2 regions of the Streptomyces sp. NPDC051684 genome follow, and region 1 is predicted to be linked to the other one. Evidence: predicted binding sites of a transcription regulator. Region 1 holds the regulator's gene; the other holds the start of a gene.
What was found. The regulator HspR, encoded in region 1, represses chaperone genes until heat shock. The targets are predictions, from matches to a motif close to TTGAGNNNNNNNNNCTCAA.
Positions count from the first base shown of each region.

Region 2: the regulator HspR is predicted to act here: its motif matches at 1,709-1,727, upstream of clpB (ATP-dependent chaperone ClpB).

Region 1 covers NZ_JBITCS010000059.1:303-3,705, forward strand. The annotation lists gene ACIA8D_RS39190 (sugar ABC transporter substrate-binding protein) at 1-937, opposite strand, end outside; gene ACIA8D_RS39195 (GNAT family N-acetyltransferase) at 1,147-1,671, opposite strand; gene ACIA8D_RS39200 (heat shock protein transcriptional repressor HspR) at 1,743-2,204, opposite strand; gene dnaJ (molecular chaperone DnaJ) at 2,210-3,397, opposite strand.
Region 2 covers NZ_JBITCS010000063.1:22,960-26,362, reverse strand. The annotation lists gene ACIA8D_RS39880 (helix-turn-helix transcriptional regulator) at 1-411, opposite strand, end outside; gene ACIA8D_RS39875 (hypothetical protein) at 582-785, shown strand; gene ACIA8D_RS39870 (hypothetical protein) at 782-1,126, shown strand; gene ACIA8D_RS39865 (pyridoxamine 5'-phosphate oxidase family protein) at 1,219-1,641, opposite strand; gene clpB (ATP-dependent chaperone ClpB) at 1,798-3,403, shown strand, end outside.

The DNA.
Region 1 (3,403 bases):
ACTCGATGGTGCGCCCCTGCGAGACCCGCACCGCCATCTCGGCGGCGGTCTGCGCCTCGTCCGGGTACGGCTTGTAGACGCTCATGTACTGCTCGCCGGTCAGAATCCGCTGCACGGCGGCGAGTTCGGCGTCCTGCCCGGTGATCGGCGGCATCTTGCGGACACCGACCTCCTTCAGCGCGTCGATCACGCCGCCGGCCATCCCGTCGTTGGCGACGTACACGCCCGCGATGTTGTCCACGCCGAGCGCGTTGACGGCCTGCGCCATGTTGGCCTTGGCGTTGGACGGCTTCCAGCCCGCGGTGTCGTAGGACTTCGCGACGGTCACGGCGTTGCCCAGCTCCGCGCGGGCGGCGCTCTTGAACTGTGCGGCGTTGGGGTCGTCGGGCGAGCCGTTGATCATCACGATCTTGTCGCGCTTGGTGGCCTTGGTGCCGCCGAGGGCGGAGATCAGCGCCTTGCCCTGGGTCTGGCCGACGAGCCCGTTGTCGAAGCCGACGTAGGCGTCGACGGGGCCCTGGGCGAGCCGGTCGTACGCGACGACATGGATCCCCGCGTCCTTCGCCTTGCGCACGGCCGGGGCGATGCCCTTGGCGTCCACGGCGTCGACGACGACCGTGTCGACCTTCGCGTCGATCATCTCCTGGAGCTGCGTGCGCTGGAGGGACGCGTTCTGCTTCGCGTTGGCGTAGACCAGCTTGCCCTTGCCGTGCGTCAGCTTCGCCACCTGGCGCTCGAAGATGGGCTGGTCGAACTTCTCGTAGCGGGCGGTCTCCTTCTCCGGGAGCAGCAGACCGATCGTGACGTCGTCCCCCTTGCTGGCGGCCACGCTCGGCTCGCTGTCGTCGCCCGGCAGCACGCCACCGCAGGCCGAGAGCGAGACGACCAGGACGGATGCGGCGCCGGCCATGGCGGCACAACGCATACGCGTGTTCATGTGCGGATACCTCCCTGACGTGGCCGCGACGGTGCGGCCGAGGTGGCTCGAAGCCAACTCGCCCGCTCCTGGACCGTCAAGAGGTGAAGCCACACCGCAACGAAAACGGATCCATTACTTCTTCACATGAAGCCGAAGACGGCGAATACCGGACACCTTCCCGCGAGCCACACAGGAGCTTCACAGGATGATCGGGTCGCTCGGCCCGCTCAGGCCTCGAACTCGGTCAGGTCGATCGCGTGCACCCGCAGACCGCCCTCCGCCTCGCCGGGCAGCGAGGTCATCCCCAGCTTGTGGACGACCTTCAGCGACGACGCGTCGTCCACCGCGGTGACCGCGACGACCCGGTCGATGCCCCGGTCCTGGAGGGCGAACTCCAAGGTGGCCTGCGCCGCCTCCGAGGCGTACCCCTGCCCCCAGAACTGCCGGCCGAGCCGCCACTGGACACCGACGTGCCCCGCCACCTGCGGCGGAGTCTCCGGTACGTACAGTCCGACGGCACCCGCCAGCTCGCCGGAGCCGAGCAGCTCCACGGCGAACACCCCGAAGCCCTCGTCGTCCCACTCCTCCTCCCAGCGCTCGATGTCCTCGGCGGTCCCGTCGAGGGACCGCGGCGCGCCGTCGCCGATGCGGCGCATGACGGCGGGGTCGGACTGGATGTCGGCGAGCGGGGCGAGGTCGTCGTCGGGGTTCCAGCGACGGAGCAGGAGGCGGGGGGTGCGGATCTCGGTCATGCACACCATCCTGCGGCATGCGAAAGGGCCCCGGAGACAACGCCTCCGGGGCCCTCACGCATGCGTGCGGACTACTGTTCCGACGACCGCTTGGGCCGCCACACCACCAGCGCGCTCGTCTGCTGGACCTCCTGGTACGGGACCAGGTCCCGGCGGTACGAGGCGTGCACCGCCGCCTCGCGCTGCTGGATCGCGGAGGCCGCGCTCTCCACTGCCGAGGAGAGTTCGGCCACGCGGGACTGCAGCGCGGCGACCTGGTTCTCCAGCTCGATGATGCGCTTGATGCCGGCCAGGTTGATGCCCTCGGCCTGCGACAACTGCTGGACGGTGCGCAGCAGTTCGATGTCGCGGGCCGAATAGCGCCGGCCGCGCCCGGCCGTGCGGTCGGGCGAGACCAGGCCGAGGCGGTCGTACTGGCGCAGGGTCTGCGGGTGCAGGCCGGACAGCTGTGCCGCCACCGAAATGACGTACACCGGCGTCTCGTCGGTCAGTTCGTACGGATTGCTGCGCCGACGACCCGGCTGCCCGTCCATCACCCTCACGCTCCCTTCGCGGCCTTGAACAGTTCTGCCCGCACGTCGGTGTCCTCAGTCGCCTTGCGGTACGACTCGAGGGCGCTGCGGGCGTCCTCCGAAAGGTCCTTCAGGACGGCCACCTCGACGGTGACCAGCAGGTCGCCGCGCGTGCCGTCCTTGCGGACGGCGCCCTTGCCGCGGGCCCGCATCGTCCGCCCGTTCGGCGTGCCCGGGGGCAGCTTCAGGGTGACCGGCGGGCCGCCGAGCGTGGGCACCTTGACCTCGCCGCCGAGCGACGCCTCGGTGAAGGTCACCGGGACGGTGACCGTGAGGTTGTCGCCCTTGCGGCCGAAGACCGGGTGGGCGTCCACGTGCACGACGACGTACAGGTCGCCCGCCGGGCCGCCCCGCTCGCCCGGCGCACCCTTGCCGCGAAGGCGGATGCGCTGGCCGTCGGAGACCCCGGCCGGGATCCTGACCTGCATGGTGCGGGAGGACTTGGCCCGCCCGCTGCCCTTGCAGCTGTCGCACGGGGTCTCGGCGATCAGGCCGCGGCCCTTGCAGTCCACGCACGGGTCGGTGAGGGAGAAGCCGCCACCGCCGCCCCGCGAGACCTGTCCGGTGCCGACGCAGGTCGGGCACACGCGCGGTGTGCCGTTCGCGTCGCCGGTGCCGGAGCACGCCTTGCAGGGGGCCTGGGAGGACATCCGCAGCGGGACCGTGGCCCCGTCGACCGCCTCGGTGAAGCTGAGCGTCACCTCGGACTCGATGTCCTGGCCCCGGCGCGGCTGCGTACGCGTGCCCGCGCCCGCGCCGCCCCGGTTGAACAGGCCGCCGAACACATCGCCGATGCCGCCGCCGAAGCCGCCCGGACCGCCCTGGCCCTGGGCGCCGCCTCCGAAGAGGTCGCCCAGGTCGAAGTTGAACGAGCCGTTGCCGCCGGCGCCGCCGGGTCCCGGACGGAACCCGCCGCTGCCGAACAGGGCGCGCGCCTCGTCGTACTCCTTGCGCTTCTTGGGGTCACCGAGGATGTCGTTCGCCTCGGAGATCTCCTTGAAGCGCTCCTCCGCCTTGTCGTTGCCCTTGTTGGCGTCGGGGTGGTTCTCGCGGGCGAGCTTGCGGTACGCCTTCTTGATCTCGGCGTCGGTGGCGTCCTTGGGGACGCCGAGGACCTTGTAGTAGTCCTTCTCGATGAAGTCCTTGGTGCTCATCGGCCT
Region 2 (3,403 bases), on a different contig from region 1:
GAGCGTGTGCTCGTCCCGGCCCCCTCCGGGCTGGACGGTGAGCATCTCGGATTTGCACTCGGCGAGGGCCGCTTCGATGGCGGTGTTGATCCGCTCCTTGCCCTCGAGCACCGTGATGGAGTGGGTGGTCGGTTGTCGCTGGGCACTGATGGCCAGGAATGGCTCGAAGACATCGGTGAGTTCGATCGCGAGAGCCCTTCTTTCCTGTATCTCGCGTTCGAGCGGATGCAGTCGTTGCGAGAGCGCCGCTGTCGGCGGAACCGGCCGGAGCCAGGCGGAGTCGTCAGGATCGGGATGCAGGAGAGCGAAGTCCAGCAGGCAGGGGGCCGAGGAGATTTCGCTGCGCGCGATGCGTCCTGAGCGCAGGGCTGTCGCGTACAAGTGCCTCCCGGCGTCGCATAGCTCGGTCATGGCGTGTGGATGTGCCTGATTTGAGCCGGTATTGGGCATAGCTCCACCCCCCAGGGTCCTGAACGTGCAGGAACATGATGCATCGACCCTGTGGTGTTTGCGTGGCCGAATGAGCCATCGTCATGGAGTGCCGGGGGAGAGAATCCATGGAAGTGAGGACGAGACCCGCTATGCGTAAGGGAATACTTCGCGCCGTTGTTGCCGGCGCTTTTTCCGCCGGGCTGGTCCTCGGCGCGATCGGCCCGATGGACGCCATCTGGAACTCCGCGCCCGCGGCTCAGGCGGACGCGATCTGGAACGTGGCGCCCACGACCGTCCAGGCACTTCCCGCCGATGCGATCTGGAACTCCGCGCCCACGGACGCAGGCGCATGATCACTCCGCCCGACGACCGGTCGTTACGCCGGGAGATGGCGATCGCCTACCGCTCCGGTTGGCACACCATCGACCTCGTGACCGCGATTCCGAGCGACGGTGACTCCCTCATGGTCACCCTCTTCGGAGAGCCCATCATCGTGGTCCGCGAGGGCGACGACATCAGGGCCTACCGGTGTCTGCGCCGACCGCGCGGAGCCCCACAGCCGGTACGTACGGTCGTCCGATACGGAATGATCTTCGTCAACCTCGACCAGCGGGACCATCAACTGGTCGGCGAGGCGGGACCCGAGCCCTCCCAGTCCCACCCCAGCACCACAGCCACCCCCCGCAGTGCCTGACGCGATGCCCCCGTCGTTGTAGATCGCGCAGGTGCTTCCCCCCTGCAGCGGCGTCACCGTGCACCTGACACGGTGGCGCCGCTGCGGTCGTTCTACGCCCCGTCCCGGTCGGTCTTCGGGAGATTCGCCGTCGCCCGGTCCACCGCGATCTCGATGACCACCCGGTCCGGGTTCGGCCGCGGCGACTTGTAGCGCTCGGCGTACCGGCGCTCCGCGTCCGCGACCTCCGCCGGCTCCGTGCGCACCGTCGCCGCGCCCTCCAGCGTCGCCCACCACCGGCCGTCGACCTGGCACACCGCGACCCGCCCCGAGCCCTCGACGACGTGCGCCGCCTTCCTGGTGCCCTTGCCCGTGATCACCCGGGCGACCCGCGCCTCGGCGTCGTACGTCACCCCGACCGGCACCACGTGCGGCGTGTCGTTCGCGCGCAGTGTCGTCAGCGTGCACAGGTGCCGCTCCCGCCAGAAGTCGAGAAACGCGGAACCGGGGGCGTCGAGGTCGATGCGCTTGGCCATGAGCGGGAACCTATCCCAGGGAACGGGGAACCCGTCCCGCAGGCCCGGGGCGCTGTCGCGACCCACCTTGAGTGGAATAGACTCAACTTTGTACACGTTGGACGAGTCAGGGTTTTCGTAGGGGACACCCAGCCACAGACGGAGGAGAACAGGCACGTGGACGCCGAGCTGACGAACCGGAGCCGCGACGCGATCAACGCGGCAAGCAGCCGGGCCGTGTCCGGGGGCAACCCGGATCTGACCCCGGTGCACCTCCTCCTGGCCCTGCTCGAGGGCCAGGACAACGAGAACATCACCGACCTCCTCGCCGCGGTCGACGCCGACCAGGCACAGGTACGGGCCGGCGCCGAGCGGGCCCTGGCCGCCCAGCCCAGCGTGACCGGCTCCACCGTCGCGCCGCCCCAGCCCAACCGCGAACTGCTCGCCGTCATCGCCGACGCGTCCGAGCGCGCCAAGGAGCTCGGCGACGACTACCTCTCCACGGAACACCTGCTCATCGGCATCGCGGCCAAGGGCGGCGCCGCCGCCGACGTGCTCACACAGAACGGGGCCGGCGCGAAGAAGCTGGCCGAGGCATTCACAGACAACAGGGGAGGGCGCCGGGTGACCACACCCGACCCCGAAGGGTCCTACAAGGCGCTGGAGAAGTTCGGCACGGACTTCACGGCCGCCGCCCGCGAGGGCAAGCTCGACCCGGTCATCGGCCGCGACCAGGAGATCCGCCGCGTCGTCCAGGTCCTGTCCCGGCGCACCAAGAACAACCCGGTGCTCATCGGCGAACCCGGCGTCGGCAAGACCGCCGTCGTCGAGGGCCTCGCCCAGCGCATCGTCAAGGGCGACGTACCCGAGTCCCTCAAGGACAAGCGGCTCGTCTCGCTCGACCTCGGCGCGATGGTCGCCGGCGCCAAGTACCGCGGCGAGTTCGAGGAACGCCTCAAGACCGTCCTCTCCGAGATCAAGGAGAGCGACGGCCAGATCATCACCTTCATCGACGAGCTGCACACCGTCGTCGGCGCGGGCGCCGGCGGCGACTCCGCCATGGACGCGGGCAACATGCTCAAGCCGATGCTCGCCCGCGGCGAACTGCGCATGGTCGGTGCCACGACCCTCGACGAGTACCGCGAGCGCATCGAGAAGGACCCGGCCCTGGAACGCCGCTTCCAGCAGGTCCTGGTGGCGGAGCCGAGCGTCGAGGACTCCATCGCGATCCTCCGCGGCCTGAAGGGCCGCTACGAGGCACACCACAAGGTGCAGATCAACGACAGCGCCCTCGTCGCCGCCTCCACCCTCTCCGACCGCTACATCACCTCCCGCTTCCTCCCCGACAAGGCCATCGACCTCGTCGACGAGGCGGCCTCGCGCCTGCGCATGGAGATCGACTCCTCGCCCGTCGAGATCGACGAACTCCAGCGCTCGGTCGACCGGTTGAAGATGGAGGAGATGGCCCTCGCCAAGGAGACCGACCCGGCCTCCCGCGACCGCCTCGACAAGCTCCGCCGCGACCTCGCCGACAAGGAGGAGGAACTGCGCGGACTCACCGCACGCTGGGAGAAGGAGAAGCAGTCCCTCAACCGCGTCGGTGAACTGAAGGAGAAGCTCGACGAACTGCGCGGCCAGGCCGAACGGGCCCAGCGCGACGGCGACTTCGACACCGCGAGCAAGCTCCTCTACGGCGAGATCCCCACCCTCGAAAGGGACCTGGAGGAAGCCTCCGAGGCCGAGGAGGAAGCATCCAAGGACACCATGGTCAAGGAGGAGGTCG